One region of the Bradyrhizobium sp. CCBAU 21365 genome, then DNA from elsewhere that is predicted to be linked to it. Evidence: riboswitches for the same ligand, from Rfam matches in the RefSeq annotation. Region 1 holds a riboswitch; each other region holds the start of a gene.

Region 1 (6,398 bases):
CGGAGAGACTGAGCCTAAAGCCTGATGAGATTAGGTTGAGTTGGAACGGCGTCGAAAGGTCACCTCTCCCTTGGGAGAGGTGAACCGAGGCCGCGCCAAGCCGATTCAACCAAAACTGATCCCGCTTTAATCGCGGATGCCGCCGTCTGTCTCGCACGGCGCCTGGGCGATCTCTGCGGCGGCCAGGTCGCCGCCGGCCGCGATCGGGTCGGCGAGCCGCGCCTCGGCGGTCTCCCGGACATGGGCGGCGAGCGCCGGCATGCGCGCGATCAGGGCATGGAAGTCCTGCGCATCGAGCACCAGGAGCTTGGTCTTGCGCGTCGCCGTCACCGTGCCGGAGCGGCTGGTCCGCCGCAGCAGCGCGATCTCGCCGAAGAACGCGCCGTCGGAAAGCCGCACAAGCTGGCTCGGCAGGTCGATCTCGACCTCGCCCGCGGTGATGAAATACATCGATGACGCCGCATCGCCGCGCCGCACCAGGACCTCGCCGGCCTCGATGGTTTGCGACCGCAGCAGGCGCATGATGTCGGAAATATCGGCGGCGTTGAGATGCGAGAACAGCGGCACCCGCGCCAGCATGCCCCAGGTCACGACGAAGTCGCGGCGCCGGACCTCGTCGGCGAACGCGGTCGAGATGATCGCGACCGGCAGCGCGATCATCGCAAAGCCGACCACGATCGCGACCACCGTGACGGTCCGGCCGAGCGGCGTGATCGGGACGACGTCGCCGTAACCGACGGTGCCGAGCGTCACGATCGCCCACCACATCGCCTGCGGCATGGTGCCGAACTTGTCCGGCTGCACCTTGTGCTCGATGGCATAGAGCAACGAGGCGAACAGCAGCACCGCGCCGGTCAGGATCACCACGCAGCCGAACAGCGTGCGCCGCTCGGCATGCAGCGCCGCCAGCAGCGAGCGCATTGCGGTCGAATAGCGCACCAGCTTGAGGAACGGCAGCATGCCGAACAGCACCAGCGCGGTCTTGTCACCAACCGCAAGCGCGACGGCCGACGGCAGGAAGGCCAGCAGGTCGATCACGCCGAGCGTCGAGAAGGCGTATTCCAGCCGCGCCCGCGCCGGCGTCATGTCGCGCAGCGAGTGACCGACCACGCTCCAGAGGCGCGCGGCATATTCCAGCGCGAATGCGATGACCGCCGCGATTTCGATCGCCCTGAGCAGCCAGCCGACCTGCGCGTCGATCTCTGGCACCGACCCCAGGATCGCCGCAAGCACGTCGACGGCGATGACCGCGATGACGAGCCGAACAAAATGCGAGCCGCCCGAATGCGGCAGGTCATGGCGTTCGAGCAGATCGTAGAGACGGTCGCGCAGCCTGGGATCGTTGATCGTGGGCTTGAGCGGAGCCGTCGCCACCATCAGCCTCTCCGTCAGGCGCCGGCCGATGCCTGTTGACTCATGGCCTGCTCGATCGCCGACAGTGCGGCATTGGCCTTGGCCCCGTCGGGGCCGCCGGCCTGCGCCATGTCGGGGCGGCCGCCGCCGCCCTTGCCGCCGAGCACTTCGGAGCCCTTGCGCACGAGCTCGACCGCGTTGAACCGCGCGGTCAGATCGGCGGTGACGCCGACCACGATGCCGGCCTTGCCGTCCTCGGTGACGCCGACGATCGCGACCACGCCCGAGCCGATCTGCTTCTTGCCGTCGTCGACGAGACTCTTGAGATCCTTGGTCTCGACGCCCTCGACCGCGCGTGCCAGCAGCTTGACGTTGCCGACCTCGCGAACGGCTGAGGCGGCGCCGTTGGACGCACCGCCGCCACCCATCGCGAGCTTCTTGCGGGCGTCAGACAGATCGCGCTCGAGCTTCTTGCGCTCCTCCATCAGCGCGGCGATGCGCGCCGGCACGTCGTCGATCGTGGTGCGCAGCTCCAGCGCCGCGGTCTTGGCCAGCGCGATGGTGTCGTTGGCATGCTTGCGCGCGTGATGTCCGGTCAGCGCCTCGATGCGGCGCACGCCGGACGCGACCGCGCCCTCGCTGGTCACCGAGATCATGCCGATGTCGCCGGTGCGGCGGACATGGGTGCCGCCGCAGAGCTCGACCGACCAGCCAAGCGCGTTCTGGCCGTGATCGCGGGCACCCTTGCCCATCGACACGACGCGAACCTCATCGCCGTACTTCTCGCCGAACAGCGCGCGGGCGCCGGCCTCACGGGCATCGTCGACGCCCATGACCCGGGTCGTGACCTCGTCATTCTCCAGCACGACATCGTTGGCGATGTCCTCGATCCGGGCTAGTTCTTCCGGTGTGATCTGCTTCGGATGCACGAAGTCGAAGCGCAGCCGGTCCGGCGTGACCAGCGAGCCGCGCTGGGCGATGTGATCGCCGAGGACCTGGCGCAGCGCCTCGTGCAACAGATGCGTCGCCGAATGGTTGGCGCGGATCGATGAGCGCCTGCTGTGATCGACCTCGAGCTGCAGTGCGGTGCCGACGCCGAGCGTGCCCTGCTCCACCGTGCCAAGATGCACGAACAGATCGCCGGCCTTCTTCTGCGTGTCGGAGACGCGGAACTTGACGCCCTCGCCGGTCAGCACGCCGGTATCGCCGACCTGGCCGCCGGACTCGCCGTAGAACGGGGTCTGGTTCAGCACGATCGCGCCGCTCTCGCCGGCGTTCAGGCTCTCGACCTCGGCGCCGTCCTTGATCAGCGCCGTCACCGCGCCTTCCGCGCTCTCGGTCTCGTAGCCGAGGAATTCGGTCGCGCCGAGCTTCTCGCGCAGCGGGAACCAGATCGCCTCGCTCGCCGCCTCGCCCGAACCTGCCCAGGAGGCGCGCGCCTTCACGCGCTGCCGCTCCATCGCGTCGGTGAACGACGCCTGGTCGACGCTGATGCCGCGCGACTTCAGCGCGTCCTGCGTCAGATCGAGCGGGAAGCCGTAGGTGTCGTACAGCGTGAACGCGGTGTCGCCGTCGAACATGTCGCCCTTCTTGAGGCCGGCGCTCTTCTCGTCGAGGATCGACAGGCCGCGCGCCAGCGTCTTGCGGAAGCGCGTCTCCTCCAGCCGCAGCGTCTCCTCGATCAGCTTCTCGGCGCGGACCAGATCCGGATAGGCCTGGCCCATCTCGCGGACCAGCGCCCAGACCAGGCGATGCATCAGCGGCTCGCTCGCGCCCAAGAGCTGCGCATGGCGCATCGCACGGCGCATGATCCGGCGCAGCACGTAGCCGCGGCCCTCGTTCGACGGCAGCACGCCGTCGGTGATCAGGAACGCCGACGAGCGCAGATGATCCGCAATCACGCGGTACGAGGCCAGGTTCTGCTCGCTCGGCCCGTGGCCGAGGGCCGACGCCGCCGCATCGATCAGGTTACGGAACAGATCGGTCTCGAACACGCTCTCGACGCCCTGCAGGATGCAGGCCATGCGCTCCAGCCCCATGCCGGTGTCGATCGAGGGACGCGGCAGCGCCACGCGCTCCTCCTTCGTCACCTGCTCGTACTGCATGAACACGAGGTTCCAGAATTCGAGGAAGCGATCGCCATCCTCCTCCGGGCTGCCCGGAGGGCCGCCCCAGATGTGCTCGCCACGGTCGATGAAGATCTCGGAGCACGGACCGCACGGGCCGGTGTCGCCCATCGCCCAGAAATTGTCCGAGGTCGGGATGCGGATGATGCGGTCGTCCGAGAAGCCCGCGATCTTCTTCCAGTAGCCGGCCGCCTCGTCGTCGGTGTGGTAGACGGTGACCAGCAGCTTGTCCTTCTTCAGCCCGAAATCCTTGGTGATTAGATTCCAGGCGAGCTCGATCGCGCGCTCCTTGAAGTAATCGCCGAACGAGAAGTTGCCGAGCATCTCGAAGAAGGTGAGATGGCGCGCGGTGTAGCCGACATTGTCGAGGTCGTTATGCTTGCCGCCGGCGCGCACGCACTTCTGCGACGTCGTGGCGCGCTGATAGGAGCGCTTCTCGACGCCGGTGAAGACGTTCTTGAACTGCACCATGCCGGCATTGGTGAACATCAAGGTCGGGTCGTTGCGCGGAACCAGCGGCGACGAGGCCACGATCTCGTGCCCGTTCTCCTTGAAGAAGTTCAGAAATGTCGACCTGATGTCGTTGACGCTGCTCATGTTCATCCAATCGGAAAAAGGGGCCGGCCAGCCGCAAAAAGGCGTCATTTTCCGGCCGAACGCTTTTAGACATTGCCAGCTGCGGTGTCCAGAAACTGTGCAGGCGGATCATGGGCTTGCCGCGGCAGCACAAAGCCCATTGGATAGTTGCTGCAGCTGCGTTGACAGTCTTGGTGGCGCCGTGTTTTCTACCTACCTATACCTAGTCACGTCGGGAGAGACCGGCCTTACCGCCGGCGCCGAAGGAGCAACCGCCCCGGAAACTCTCAGGCAAAAGGACCGCGTGACGTCTGACATCTGGAAAGAGACGCTGGGGTTCGCCCCGATGCGTCCGCCGACGGGATAATACTCTCAGGCACAGCGACAGATGGGGCTTTCTGCAGGTTTCTCAAGGGGAAATAGGTCCCCGACGGGAACCGCGAGGGCCCTGTGATGCTTGCAAGCGAAACTTCCCCGCTGAAACAGACCCCGCTGCACGCGCTGCACCTTGCGCGCGGCGCCAAGATGGTGCCGTTCGCCGGCTACGACATGCCGGTGCAATATGCGGCCGGCGTGTTGAAGGAGCATCTGCACACCCGCAAGGAAGCCGGCCTGTTCGACGTGTCGCACATGGGCCAGCTGGTGCTGAAGGCCAAATCCGGCAAGGTCGCCGACGCGGCGCTCGCGCTGGAGAAACTGGTGCCGCAGGACATCGTTGGCATCGCGCCGGGACGGCAGCGCTACGCTCAGTTCACCAACAACGAGGGCGGCCTGCTCGACGACCTGATGGTGGCGAATTTCGGCGATCACCTGTTCCTGGTGGTCAACGCCGCCTGCAAGGAAGAGGACGAGGCGCATCTGCGCGCGCATCTCTCCGATAGCTGCGAGATCGTGGCGCTGGCCGACCGCGCGCTGATCGCGCTGCAGGGGCCGAAAGCCGAATCGGCGCTGGCGAAACTTTGTCCAGATGTCAGTTCGATGAAATTCATGGACGCCGGTCCGCGCCGCGTCGCCGACATCGACTGCTTCGTCTCGCGCTCCGGCTATACCGGCGAGGACGGCTTCGAGATCTCGGTGCCCGCGGACAAGGCGGAAGCCCTGGTCACCGCGCTGCTCGACAATCCCGACGTGTTGCCGATCGGCCTCGGCGCGCGCGACAGCCTGCGGCTCGAAGCCGGGCTGTGCCTCTATGGCCATGACATCGACACCACGACGACGCCGGTCGAAGGCGCGCTGGAATGGTCGGTGCAGAAGGTTCGCCGCAGCGGCGGCGCCCGCGCCGGCGGCTTCCCGGGCGCCGACAAGATTCTCGCGCAATTCGCAGATGGCGCCGGGCGCCGGCGGGTCGGCCTGAAGCCCGACGGCCGCGCCCCGGTGCGCGAAGGCGCGGCATTGTTCGCCGATGCCGCCTCGACCGAGCAGATCGGCAAGGTGACCTCGGGCGGCTTCGGCCCGAGCCTCAATGCGCCGGTCGCGATGGGCTATCTGCCTACCGCCCTTTCCACGGCCGGCACCACCGTTTTCGCCGAAGTGCGAGGCCAGCGGCTGCCCCTGAAGGTCGCGGCAACGCCCTTCGTCCCCAATACCTACAAACGCTAAACGCCAAAGGATCGATCCCCATGACGACGCTGTACACGTCCGACCACGAATGGCTCCGCATCGAGGGCGACGTCGCCACGATCGGCATCACCGACTATGCGCAGTCGCAGCTCGGCGACGTCGTGTTCGTCGAACTGCCCAAGGTCGGCCGCAGCCTGAAGAAGGCCGAGGCCGCCGCGGTCGTCGAATCCGTCAAGGCCGCCTCCGACGTCTACGCGCCGATCACCGGCGAGGTGGTCGAGGTCAACGACGCGCTCGCCGCCGAGCCCGCGCTGGTCAATTCGGACGCAGGCGGCAAGGCCTGGTTCTTCAAGATGAAGATTGCCGACAAGGGCGAGCTCGGCGGCCTGATGGATGAGGCCGCCTACGCCGCGCACACCGCCTAAAGGATCACCCCGAGGATCACCCATGAACGCGCCCTTCAAGCCGATCAACGAAGCCGCCACCGATTTCGTCCGCCGCCACATCGGACCGTCGCCGCGCGACATCAACGCGATGCTCGAGACGGTCGGCGCCGCGAGCCTGCAGGCGCTGATGAATGAGACGCTGCCGGCCTCGATCCGGCAGAAGGCGCCGCTCGATCTCGGCCGGGCGCTGAGCGAGACCGAGGCGCTCGCGCATATGAGCGAGCTCGCCGCGCAGAACCAGGTGTTCACCTCGCTGATCGGCCAAGGCTATTCCGGCACCATTTTGCCCGCGGTGATCCAGCGCAACATTTTGGAGAACCCGGCCTGGTACACTGCC
Region 2 (6,398 bases), 1.2 Mb from region 1:
ATCCAACGTGGGTCCCGGTCAGGCGCAGTTCGTGCCTGAGAAAGTCCACCAGGAGCATCCGTGGCTCAACATTTGCGGTCACGGGATGGCCATTCACCATGCATTTGATCTGCACGGCTTCGACTTCATCCATCTTGAAAACCCTCTGAGCGCTCTAAACTAGGCCAAGCAGCTGCCACGGCCCCCGTATGCTTCCCCAACTGCCCGGGAACAGCAAGATGATCGACCGAATAGTTCGCCCCTTGAACAGGAGGCAGAAAAGAGCGGACCATGCGTTCCGAAGACCGTATGGGTAATCGCATCGGGTTCAGCCTTGAGAGGGTTCAATGGCCTCCAAAAGTCGCACTGATCAGTTCGAAGAGAGCGTGAAAGCCGCACAATCGGCATTCGATCGTGACACGTTCAAGCATTTGATCGACCGGATGGTAAGTACACCAAGCCCTACGGGGGAAGAGCGCGAACTTGCGACGTTTCTCGCTGATTTCATGTGCAATCACGGTCTCGGCGGCGAACTCCAGAGCATCTCGGACACTCAAGCCAACGCCCTAGGCCGCTTACCTTCAAAATCCGGAGGCGGTCCCTCCTTGCTGATTTACGGGGGGATCGACACGCACATCGGTTATGGCCAAGACGAAGAACGATGGGTGGCCCGACCATACCCACAGATCCTAAAATCCCAAGCGGTATGGAATGGTGACGAAATCAGCGGCTTGTGCGCAGAAAATCCTAAAGGATACGCGGCGTGCGCCATTATGGCCGCGGTAAGCATTTCAAAGGCAGGCATTCCGCTGCGCGGAGATATTACCGTCGGGCTTGGAGCCGGTGGTATGCCCACGCTTTCACGCCCTGGCTGGTCGAACCATTTTATTGGTCACGGGCTTGGGGCCCTGTTTATGCTCCAACGAGGAGTACGGCCCGACTATTGCATCTTCTGCAAACCTCGATGGTCTGTCTCATGGGAAGAAGTCGGAATCTGCATTTTCAGGGTCATCGTTCGTGGCGGTATCTCGTACACGGGCACACGTCACGTGGTGCCAGATTATCCAAACCCGATTCCGAAGCTGCCACACGTAATCAACGCCTTGGAAGATTGGTTCAAGAGCTACACAAAAAAGTATGCTCGAGGCACCATTGTCCCGCAAGGTGGTCTCGCATCAATCAGTAGCGGGAGTACGTTTACCCCAATCGTATCGACCGGATGCGTCGAGCTCCTGGTGGATCTCCGGCCGCCGCCCGAGCTGTCGCCCTCGCAGGTGCATCGTGACCTTCGTAACTGTCTTGATGAAATTACGCGTGACCACCCGGATATCTCGACTGATCTTGAGCTCGTCCTAGCAATGCCCGGCGCGGCAACGCCAAAGGAAAATTGGATCGTTCAATCCATGATCCGAGCTTGGGAAACGATCGAACAGCAGCCTCATCAAGATCCACAAAATTTCAGTGGCTACACCGACGCCTCCGCAATCCGCCAATGGGGTATCCCCACTGCACGGCTCGGTGTACCACCTCGCGCGCGAACGGCAAATCCACAAGACACGATGCCAATGAACCGATTCCACGTCGACGACGCCCAACGTCTCATCAATGTCATTATTAGATCAGCAATCGACACGTGCTCGCGCAGCTTTGAGGAGACCTGCCAATGACGATGCAGATAACTCCCCTGGAGTCCGCAGAGACCAGCAGATACGTGTCGATCGACGGTCGCCGCGTGCACTACAATGCGCTCGAACATGCTGGATCGGCGAACACTCCGGTTATCTTTACTCACGGCGGCGGCCCCGGGGCCACAAGCTGGAACAATTTCTTGTACAACGCCCGTGAGTTTTCAGGTCGATACAACTGCTATTTTTACGATCTGCCTGGCTTTGGTGCGTCAGAATCTGTCCCGATCAGCGGGCCAGTTCATTCATGGTACGCCGAGCAGTTTCTCAAATTCATGGACGCCCTCAAGATAGATCGCGCCCATCTAGTTAACCAATCGTACGGCGGAGCAATGGCAATAAAAGTGGCGGCCTCCGCGCCGACGCGGGTTGACCATTTGGTCATTACTGGATCTCGGCCCATTATTGGAGGGCTAACCGCTCCAGCTTCTGCCCTTAGAGGCAAGAAGGCTCTCCAGCGCTATTATGCCGCTGCCGAAGGACCGACGATGGACCAAATGCGTTCACTCCTGGCGGATCTCGAATTTTACGATCCGGATAGGATCACCGACCTAAACGTGAAGTTGCGGTTTGAGATGAGTATTACGCCCAACGTTCGAGAATTCATTTCCCAGCCGACCAAGCGAGGCCAGCCAGAGAGCCTCTTTGAGGATTTCCGAAAAGTGACGGCTCGCACTCTCATCGTCCACGGTCTTCACGACGCCTTCGGCGGTGTTGACGTTCCGCTCACGATGGTAAACCAGTTCGCCGACGCGAGATTGCATTTAGTAGGGCATGCAGGGCACCACGTGCAAACGGAGTGCCCTGCCGAGTACAATGCGGTAGTTCTCGGCTTTTTGTCCTAACGAACAGCCCAGACGACTACGGCAATATCAAGAATCAAGATCGTTTCAGGGCGGCCTCAACAGTCTCCGCAACAATGCCAGCCGTTGCTGCGGAGAGCGTCCAACCCAAATGACCGTGACCAGTATTGTAGAAGACGCGTGGTCGATGCCCTGCGCCGACACGCGGCAGCATACTTGGCGTCATCGGTCGGAGACCTGACCAGGGGACCACTTCGGCTGTTGAAACTTCAGGAAATAACTTACGCGTCCAGTCAACAAGGGGGCGTACGCGATCGGCCCTGATATCACGGTTAAAGCCATTGAATTCGGCTGTACCCGCCACCCGAAATCGATCAACGCCCAATCGGCTCGTTACAATCTTCGCATCGTCATCTAGCAGACTCACCCAGGGAGCTGCGTTCTGGCTCTGTTGGTCATCCAAATTCACCGTGATCGAATATCCCTTCACGGGATAGATATTGATGCGATCACCCATGCTTGAGGCAATCTTCCTGCTCATCACACCAGCACAAACGACAACTGCATCCGCGTTGATCCTTTCGACTTCCCCGTGCACATTCAGCCAACTCAGGTCGATGCCGGTCGCCGATGTCGCGATTTTTTGCACGGACGATTCATAAAAGAAGCGAGCTCCACGTCGCACGCAAACCATCGCAAGCGCACGTGTGAATTTGTGTATATCGCCGGTTGCATCCGATGGGGTAAAAAAACCACCATAAATGTTGCCGCGGACCGCCGGCTCAATATCGCTGATCTCCTCGACCGTGACGGCACGCCGATCCAATCCTCCTGCGGTGAGTAGTTTGTTCACTTTTCTCGCATGCTCGAAGCTCTTGCGGCTCCAATAGAGGTGCAGAATACCCTTCTTCTCCAAATCAAACGACAATCCCTCTCGTTCGGCGATAGCGAACAGTGCACGCCGGGCTTCCAAAGCCAACTGTACGGTGGAGATTGTGTTGCGCCGGTAGTAGGGAATTTGAGCAATAAACTCTGCAAGCCAAGACATTTTGTGCCAACTCGGCTTGAGATTGAGCAGAAGAGGCGCATCCTTTCGTAGGATCCATTTCATCCCCTTTATTAGGGTCGATTGATGGTTCCATACCTCTGCGTTGCTCACCGAAAGCTGCCCGCCGTTTGCAAACGAAGTCTCCATGCCGGCGTATCGCTCTCGCTCAAAGATCGTGACTGCGTACCCCTTCTCCAAAAGTGAATAGGCCGTTGTAACGCCGGTTATGCCCGCGCCTATGACTAGAACATGTGCCATTTGTTTCAGCTCGCAACTTGGTTGAATGGATCGGAACAGCCGATCATGTGACCCCATCTGTTGCGGTACCTGAGAGTTTCGCCGCGCCAATTTGCGCACAGCTGGCCCCTTCGGTGGACGCTTTGAGCGCCTCTCTCCAGATCGTCGAGCCTGGCGGTCCGGTTTGCCTGAGAGTTTCCGGGGTGGTTGCTCCGTCGGCGCCGACACTCAATGAGTTATCGGACTCTCCCGCAAGGCCTTTGGATGACGTGTCTAAGTTCGCACAACTCTACCCGCGGCGCACCGAACTTAACGCGGCTGTTCGCACTTCGAACGTCGCGGGCATGCGCATGGACTCCGCTAAGGTTGGCCTTAATTTCCGTGATCGCTTAATCGCAAAACCCAGACAGAAAGTAGCTTGCAATGATCTTGAATGGTGACGTCGCGCTGAACGCATCACGACAAGCGATTTGGAAAATGCTTCTCGATCCGAATGTCCTTAAGGCCTGCATTCCCGGTTGTGAGGAATTGGTGAAGCTCGATGACTGCAATTTTGAAGCGACTGCGAAAGTCAAAGTTGGTCCGGTTGCAGCGCGATTCAAAGGCAAAGTTACTTTGGAAGATCTGGACGAGCCGAACGGATGCAAGATTGTAGGCCGAGGAGAAGGGGGCATCGCGGGTTTCGCGAAAGGTAGCGCGACAGTAACGTTAGCGGACATAGATAGCGGTACACTATTGACCTATCACGTCGATGCGCAGATCGGCGGCAAGCTTGCTCAACTCGGACAACGACTTATTTCCAGCGCTGCTAAAACAATAGCTGATGCATTCTTTGCAAAGCTCGCAGCTCTTTCTCAGCTGGAGGTTCACTAGCAGGCCGCTCGGATTGTTAACGACGGAGGCGGCCATCTAACGATGTTCGGTGTTAGAACAGCGTCGAATGTCTTCTGGAATACTGCTTCCGATCGCTCTCTACTAAAGCCTACGGCTCGCGTCGAGCCATTGGTTTGGGAGAGTAGTTTGGCTCAGTTCAATGTCCGCAGTTTGACTCCTCATGATCGTTACAATTTAATAACTGGTACAGTTGGCCCGCGCCCCATTGCATTGATCACGACCATCAATGAATCTGGAGGCGTAAACGCGGCCCCCTTCAGCTTCTTTAACGTACTTGGTGCCGACCCACCGATCGTCGCGTTCACGCCCGGCTTTTATTACACTATGCCACCACGGTTGAAGGATACCGGCGTCAACGTGCTCGCTAACAACGAGTTCGTCGTGAATATGGTGACGGAGGAGCTGACGACGGCGATGAACATCGCCGGCGCCGACTTTCCTGAGATGCATAGCGAGATAGAAGCGATGGGAGTTACGCTTTCAACCTCGCGGCAGATTAAGCCCCCCAGGATTTTGGAATCGCCAGTGAACTTAGAGTGCGTCTTGGTTCGAACGGTCGAAATCGGCCAAAACCAGGTACTGTTTGGTGAAGTCATCGAAATTCATATCAGGGATGACCTGATCGATCCCAAGCGAATGCACGTTAAGTATGACCGACTGAACTATCTGGCTCGAATGGCAGGAGGCAGCGGTGTGTATTCAACAACTCGGGATTTGTTGATAGCTCCGCGGGTGTCTTACGAACAGGTCCGAGCCGACCTGAAGGACGTTCATTCAAAATAGCGAATCGCCTTCCGAGTCAGGTTGGCGTTCCTGCATGCAAGTGGGCAACAGAGTCGAGCAGCCGCAGTCGACTCACGGCAAGGCGCAATCTCGCTCCGCATGGCACCTTCGTGTCGCGGAGTCTGAACTTCGGTGTTCGTGATCCGAACGGAGACCAACTCGCGTTGGACTCACGCAGCGCGGTATTCTATGTCGCCTTCAAACGAGGTAAAGGCATATGCGTTCTATTGGGCATTTCATCGGTGGCAAGGAGGTCAAGGGCACGTCGTGCCGCACGGCCGACGTCTTCGAGCCGATGACCGGCGACGTCCAGGCCAAGGTGGCGCTGGCCTCCAAGGCCGAAGTCCGCGCCGCGGTCGAGAACGCCAGGGCGGCGCAGCCGGAATGGGCCGCAATCAACCCGCAGCGCCGCGCCCGCGTCATGATGAAGTTCGTCGAGCTGGTGCAGCGCGACTACGACAAGCTCGCCGAGCTGCTCGCGCGCGAGCACGGCAAGACCGTTCCCGACGCCAAGGGCGACATCCAGCGCGGCCTCGAGGTCGCCGAGTTCGCCTGCGGCATCCCGCACCTGATGAAGGGCGAGTACACCGAAGGCGCCGGCCCCGGCATCGACATCTATTCGATGCGCCAGCCGCTCGGCGTCGTCGCCGGCATCACGCCGTTCAACTTCCCGGCGATGATCCCGATGTGGAAGTTCGCCCCCGCGATCGCCTGCGGCAACGCGTTCATCCTGAAGCCCTCGGAGCGCGATCCCGGCGTACCGATGAAGCTCGCCGAACTGATGATCGAAGCCGGCCTGCCGGCCGGCATCCTCAATGTCGTCAACGGCGACAAGGAAGCGGTCGACGCCATCCTGGACGATCCCGACGTCAAGGCGATCGGCTTCGTCGGCTCGACGCCCATTGCCCAGTATATCTATGAGCGCGCCGCGCAGACCGGCAAGCGCTGCCAGTGCTTCGGCGGCGCCAA
Region 3 (6,398 bases), 160 kb from region 1:
GTTTCGACCAGGCGGCCGTGTCGCATCACCGCGACGCGGTCTGCGATCTCGGCCACCACGCCCATGTCATGGGTGATGAACAGAACAGCGGTGCCGTGATCGCGTTGCAGGTCGCGGATCAAGGTGAGGATCTGCTTCTGCGTGGTGACGTCGAGCGCGGTGGTCGGCTCATCGGCGATCAGGAGCTTCGGCTCCAGAACCAATGCCATCGCGATCATGATGCGCTGGCGCTGACCGCCCGACAGGCGGTGCGGGTAGGAGGAGAAGATGCGCCCCACGTCCGGCAGCCGCACATGCTCCATCATCGCCAAAATCTTCTGGCGCCGCGCGCGGGCGTCGAGATCGGTGTGGGCGCGCAGCACCTCGTCGATCTGGCGGCCGACCGGCACCACGGGATTGAGCGCGGTCATCGGCTCCTGGAAGATCATCGCCATCCGCGTGGCGCGGAGCTGGCGCAGCCGCCGGTCGCTGGCGGTGAGCAGTTCCTCGCCGACCAGCTTGACGCTGCCGCCGGACGGCACCAGCGTGCCCTTCTGCAACAGGCCCATCACGGTGAGCGAGGTGACCGACTTCCCGGAGCCGCTTTCGCCGACCAGGCAGAGCGTCTCGCCTTCACGTACCTGCAGCGAGAGGTCGTCGATGATGCGATGTGCGTCCGTCTTGCGGCCGAGGCCGACGACGAGGTTGTTGATGTCGAGGACGACGTTGGAAGAGTTGGTATTGGTCACTTGCCCTCACGCTGCTTCATGCGGGGATCGAGCGCGTCGCGCGCGGCGTCGCCGATCAGGTTGACGCTGAGAATGGCGATCGAGAGCAGCAGCCCCGGCCAGAAGATCAGCGACGGCTTGACCTGGAAGTAGGCGCGGCCCTCGGCCATGATGTTGCCCCAGGTCGGCGTTTCCGGCGAGATGCCGGCGCCGAGGAACGACAGGATCGCCTCGGTCAGGATCGCGGACGCGCAGACATAGGTGCCTTGCACGATCAGGGGCGCGATGGTGTTCGGCATCAAATGCCGCCACATGATCTTCGGCAGGCTGGTGCCGAGCGAGATCGCGGCCTCGACATAAGGCTCCTCGCGTGCGGTCAGCACCACCGAGCGCACCAGCCGTGCCACGCGCGGGATCTCGGGGATGGTGATCGCGACCATCACGGTCCAGATGCTGGCGCCCGACAGCGACACCACGGCGATCGCGAGCAGGATGGCAGGGATCGCCATCAAGCCGTCCATCACGCGCATCAGCACCGCGTCGACCCAGCGGAAGAAGCCGGCGACGAGGCCGATCAGAAGCCCGATGGCGATCGAGCAGACGGCGGCGCCGAGCCCGATCACCAGCGAGATCCGTGCGCCGTAGATGATGCGCGACAACAGGTCGCGGCCATAGGCGTCGGTGCCGAGCAGATATTGCGCGCTCGACGGCTTCAGCCGCTGCGACGGCGTCAGTAGCAGGGGATCGTGCGGCGCAAGCAGCGGCGCGAAGATCGCCATCAGGATGATGAGGGCGAGGCAGATCGTCGCAACTGCGATGATCGGCGTCGACGTGAGGAAGCCGAACTTGACGCGGAACGGCCGGGTAACGGGAATAGAGGATTCGGGAAGGGTTTCGATCGCCATTGCTCAGTACCGGATACGAGGATCGAGCAGGGTGTAGGCGAGGTCGATCAACAGATTGACCGCGACATAGATACCCGACGTCAAGAGGATCATCGCCTGGATCACCGGATAGTCGCGCGCCAGCACCGCATCGACGGTGAGGCGGCCGATGCCGGGCAGGTTGAACACGCTTTCGGTGACGACGACCCCGGAGATCAACAGCGCGAAGCCGGAACCGATCACCGTGATGACCGGCACGGCCGCGTTGCGCAGCGCGTGGCGCAGCAGCACGCCGGTCTCGCCGATGCCCTTGGCCCGCGCGGTGCGCACGTAATCCTCTCCGAGCACGTCGAGCATCGAGGCCCGCGTCATGCGCGCGATCAGCGCGACGTAGATGAAGGAGAGGGTGCAGGTCGGCAGGATGATGCGCTCGAAGAACGGGCCGAAGCCGGCCGAGATGCTCTTGAAGCCCTGTACTGGAACCCAGCGCAGATCGATCGCAAAGATCTGGATCAGCACATAGCCGATCACGAATACCGGCACCGAGAAGCCGAGCACCGACAGTCCCATCACGAAGCGGTCGATCCAGGTGCCGTGTTTCCACGCCGCGATCACGCCGAGCGGCACCGCCACCAGGATCGAGAGGATGATGGTGGCCAGCGCGACCGAGATCGACGGCTCGAGACGCGGGCCGATCATCTCGAGGATCGGCTTGTTCGAGATCAGGGAGACGCCGAGGTCGCCGTGCAGCAACTTGGCGACCCAGGTATAGAACTGGATGTAGATCGGCTCGTTCAGACCAAGCGAGGTCCTGATACGTTCGAGCTGTTCGGGCGTCGCGTTGTCGCCGGCGAGGATGGCGGCCGGGTCGCCCGGCGTCAGCCGCAGCAACAGGAACACGAACAGAGCCACCACGCCCATCACGGGAATGGCGGCGAGGATGCGGCGAAGCAGATATCCGAGCAAATTTGATCCGTTGGGTTGTGGTCGATGAAGTCCCCGGCGGGACCGTTGCACACCAGACCGTAGCACAGATGGTAGCAGACTCACGGTAGAACTTGAGCAAGTCCCATGCCATCGGTGCTGCGGATTTTGCGGTGCAGCTAATCAGTCCTGTGGGCCGCGATTATTCCTCCGGTGAAGTTCGAAGCAGTCCACTGGAAGGTGGATTGATTTCAGTTTTGCGCGCGTTGGCAGGCACGTCGAGCCCGGCACCGAACGACGGCGCCATCGGCGGCGTGTCGAGGTCGCGCCAATCGTCGATAGCCTGGGCCACCATCTGCGCCGTCGCCGCCGACAGCGTCCAGCCGAGATGACCGTGGCCCGTGTTGTAGAACACGCCCGGAATCCGTCCGGCGCGAACCACCGGCATCATGTTCGGCATCATCGGGCGCAGGCCCGCCCAGGGCACGACTTTCGACGTATCGATCTTTGGGAAATGATGCCGCACCCAGTCCACCAGCGGTTGAATGCGGTCGGCGCGAATGTCGCGGTTGAAGCCGTTGAACTCGGCGGTGCCGGCGACGCGGAAGCGGTCGGCGCCGAGCCGGCTGGTGACGATCTTCGCAGCTTCATCGAGCAGGCTGACTGTTGGGGCCGCGTTCCGGCTTTGCGGCGCATCGAGCTGCACCGTGATCGAATAGCCCTTCACCGGATAGACATTGACGCGGTCGTTGAGCAGGCTGGCGAAGTGGCGGCTCGCCACGCCTGCGCAAATCACGATCCCGTCCGCTTGCAATTGATGCCGCGTCGCGACCGCAGCTTCATGTGAAGCAGCTTCGTTCCAGCCGATGCGGAAGCCGTCATCGCCGCGTGCGATCGTGTCGACGTCGGCTTCATGGACGAAGCTCGCGCCACGGCGGACGCAGGCGTCGGCGAGGCCGCGGGTGAACTTGTGGATATCGCCGGTTGCGTCCGACGGCGTGAAGAAGCCGCCATAGCAGGCCGTCTGCAGCGCGGGTTCGATGACGCGGATTTCGTCCGATGTCACCGGCCGGCGGTCGAGCCCGCCCTGCTGCAGCAGCGTGTTGACCTTGAGGCCCGCCTCGAACCCGGCCTTGTCGTGATAGACGTGCAGGATGCCGCGGCGTTCGAGATCGAAGGCGATGTTCTCGCGCTGTGCGATCGAGAACAGGTGCTTGCGCGCTTCGATTGCGAGCCGCGTGGTCTCGATGGTGTTGCTGCGATAGCGGGTGATGTGGCCTACGAACTCGCCGATCCAGGAGTATTTGTGCCAGCTCGGCTTCGGGTTCATCAGCAGCGGCGCGTCGCTTCTGAGCATCCAGCGCAGACCCTTGAGGATGGTCGCAGCACTGTTCCAGACCTCGGCATTGCTGGCGGAAAGCTGTCCGCCATTGGCGAACGAGGTTTCCATCGCGGCGTAGCGATGCCTGTCGAGGACAGTCACCTTGTAGCCGCGTTCAAGCAGGGCATAGGCCGTCGTTACGCCGGTGATGCCGGCGCCGATAATCGCGATATGTGGCATGATGGTCTTCAGGCTCCCGTGGGTTAGAGTCGCCGAACCACCGGTGAAACCGGCATTCGGCGCCCCATCTGTCACGGTACCTGAGAGCTTGATCCGCATCGGGCCGGGGCCGGAAGCGAACTATCCCCTTCGGTGGACGTCACGGCCCTTGATGTGCGGCCATGTTCGTCTCTCTCCAGATCGTCCTGACGATACAGTCCTTTTGCCTGAGAGTTTCCGGGGCGGTTGCTCCGTCGGCGCCGAAGGCAACAACACGAATGTTGTCGCTTCGATCTCTCCCGCATCGTCGCGTTGGACGGCCGGACCGTAGGCGAAGCCTTAAAAATGGACAAGGCTAAATTTCGATCCGGCAGTGCCAACGTGTTGTGCAGTGCAGTCGATGTCAGTCCAGCGTCGCCAGCAGTGCCGCCATCAGGCGGCCGCGTTCGGCGAGGCTGTCGACCTCGATGTGCTCGTTGAGCGTATGTGCATCGGCGCCGCGAACGCCGAGGCCGTCGAGCGTGGGGATGCCCATCGCGCCGGTGAAGTTGCCGTCCGAGCCGCCGCCGGCGCTGCCGTGCGGCAGATCGAGACCCATCGCTGCCGCAAGGCCTTTTGCCTTTTCATAGAGCGCCATGGTGCCCGCATCGGGCTCCCACACCGGGCGCGTGACGCCGCGCGTCACCTTGAAGGTCACGTCGTTGGCGGTGCCCGACAATGCCAGCATGCGCTCGACGCCACGGTCGAGATCGGCCTGGCGCTTGGCCATGCTGAGCGCTTCGCCGGTGCAGGTCGTCGCGACGCAATTGACCCACTGGCCGCCATGCACGATGCCGACCGAGAAGGTGCAGTCCTCGGTGGTCATGCCGTCGATGGCGATGATCTGCCGCGCCATCTCGCGGATCGCGGAGCGGCCGGAAGACAGCGTTGCGCCGGCATGGCTGGGCTTGCCGGTGGCTTCCAGATTGAAGCGCGCGATCGCATAGCGGCCGGTGACGACGCCGTTGTTCGGACGGCCGGGCTCCGGCACCAGCACGTACTTGTTGCGCGCGGCTTCCGCCTCGATGATGTCACGCGTCGACGGCGTGCCGACCTCTTCGTCGGGGGTGAACAGCACGGTGATCGGCAGCGGAGTCGTAAAGGAGGCGCGCGCCAATTGCCTGATCGCCTCGATCGACAGGTAGTTGCCGCCCTTCATGTCGAAGATGCCCGGCCCGAAGCACTTGTTGCCTTCGCGCCGCCACTTCAGCTTCTCGATGGTGCCGACGGGGTGAACGGTGTCCAGATGGCCGGCGATCAGGATGCCGGGCTGGCCTTGTTTCGGATGGGGGAAACGGGCGCGGACGCAGCCCGCGAAGCCCTGGCGTCCGGCGATGCGCTCGATCGTCGCACCCATGATCGCCATCTCGCGGGCGGCGAGATCGAGCATGCGTTCGACCGCGGCGGCGTCCCAGGTCGGGCTTTCGCATTCCACCCAGCTGCGCAGGCCCTGCAGCATCGTTTCGGAATCAAAGGGGAGATTGGCGGGGTTCATCGTTGTTCTCTCTTGTTGTTCTGACGGCGCCGGCATCGCGCGCGCGTTACGAAAATCTCAGCCGACGATTTTGTAAAGCCAAAATCTGGCGCGCGGCCTCATTCGTTTGTGTACGTCCGATGCGACCTGAAACCGATTGACGCGCTTGGCGCTTGGTGCAAGTCTCGATTTCACAAGCCATACAGCATGTTAGTTCGCCTAAATAACGAACCACATGCATAACGAATAAGCCGGCTTTGACCAGTTACACGTCAGGAGAGATTGCATGTTCCCTATCTCGCGTTGGAAACACCGCACGCTAGCGGCCGCGTTGACGGCGCTCGCGCTGTCGTTCGCGCCGCAGGAATTGTCATTCGCGCCGCCGGCGATGGCCGCGGGCAAGACCATCACCGCGGTGATGCACTCGGATCTGCGCGTCATCGATCCGATCATGACCACGGCCTACATCACCCGCGATCATGGCTACATGATCTATGACACGCTGCTGGCGACGGATTCCAATTTCAAGATCCAGCCGCAGATGGCGGACTGGAAGGTTTCCGACGACAAGCTGACCTACACGTTCACGCTGCGCGACGGTCTGAAGTGGCACGACGGCGCGCCGGTCACCGCGGAAGACTGCGTCGCCTCGCTGCAGCGTTGGGGCAAGGTCGACGGCATGGGCCAGAAGCTGATGGACTTCGTCGCGAGCCTGGAGGCGACCGACGCCAAGACCATCACGCTGAAGCTGAAGGAACCCTACGGCCTCGTGCTGGAATCGATCGGCAAGCCGTCGTCGCGCGTGCCGTTCATGATGCCGAAGCGTCTGG

Evidence for each region. A riboswitch is a leader RNA that binds a small molecule or an ion and turns the genes downstream of it on or off. The one in region 1 is predicted to bind glycine.
Region 2: it holds a riboswitch for glycine, as region 1 does, so the genes downstream of both, XI02_RS34445 (D-amino acid dehydrogenase) here and gcvT (glycine cleavage system aminomethyltransferase GcvT) in region 1, are expected to answer to the same signal.
Region 3: it holds a riboswitch for glycine, as region 1 does, so the genes downstream of both, XI02_RS28030 (D-amino acid dehydrogenase) here and gcvT (glycine cleavage system aminomethyltransferase GcvT) in region 1, are expected to answer to the same signal.

What each region holds. Positions count from the first base shown of each region.
Region 1 covers NZ_CP030036.1:6,115,556-6,121,953, forward strand. The annotation lists gene XI02_RS28810 (DUF3455 domain-containing protein) at 1-12, shown strand, start outside; gene XI02_RS28815 (cyclic nucleotide-gated ion channel) at 127-1,377, opposite strand; gene alaS (alanine--tRNA ligase) at 1,389-4,076, opposite strand; glycine riboswitch at 4,279-4,367, shown strand; gene gcvT (glycine cleavage system aminomethyltransferase GcvT) at 4,509-5,654, shown strand; gene gcvH (glycine cleavage system protein GcvH) at 5,675-6,040, shown strand; gene gcvP (aminomethyl-transferring glycine dehydrogenase) at 6,063-6,398, shown strand, end outside.
Region 2 covers NZ_CP030036.1:7,335,046-7,341,443, forward strand. The annotation lists gene XI02_RS34430 ((2Fe-2S)-binding protein) at 1-133, opposite strand, end outside; gene XI02_RS34435 (M20 family metallopeptidase) at 327-1,646, shown strand; gene XI02_RS34440 (alpha/beta fold hydrolase) at 1,643-2,509, shown strand; gene XI02_RS34445 (D-amino acid dehydrogenase) at 2,544-3,773, opposite strand; glycine riboswitch at 3,918-4,014, opposite strand; gene XI02_RS34450 (CoxG family protein) at 4,176-4,625, shown strand; gene XI02_RS34455 (flavin reductase family protein) at 4,773-5,429, shown strand; gene XI02_RS34460 (CoA-acylating methylmalonate-semialdehyde dehydrogenase) at 5,647-6,398, shown strand, end outside.
Region 3 covers NZ_CP030036.1:5,955,068-5,961,465, reverse strand. The annotation lists gene XI02_RS28045 (ABC transporter ATP-binding protein) at 1-728, opposite strand, end outside; gene XI02_RS28040 (ABC transporter permease) at 725-1,612, opposite strand; gene XI02_RS28035 (ABC transporter permease) at 1,616-2,557, opposite strand; gene XI02_RS28030 (D-amino acid dehydrogenase) at 2,718-4,076, opposite strand; glycine riboswitch at 4,143-4,257, opposite strand; glycine riboswitch at 4,261-4,367, opposite strand; gene XI02_RS28025 (M20/M25/M40 family metallo-hydrolase) at 4,459-5,589, opposite strand; gene XI02_RS28020 (ABC transporter substrate-binding protein) at 5,855-6,398, shown strand, end outside.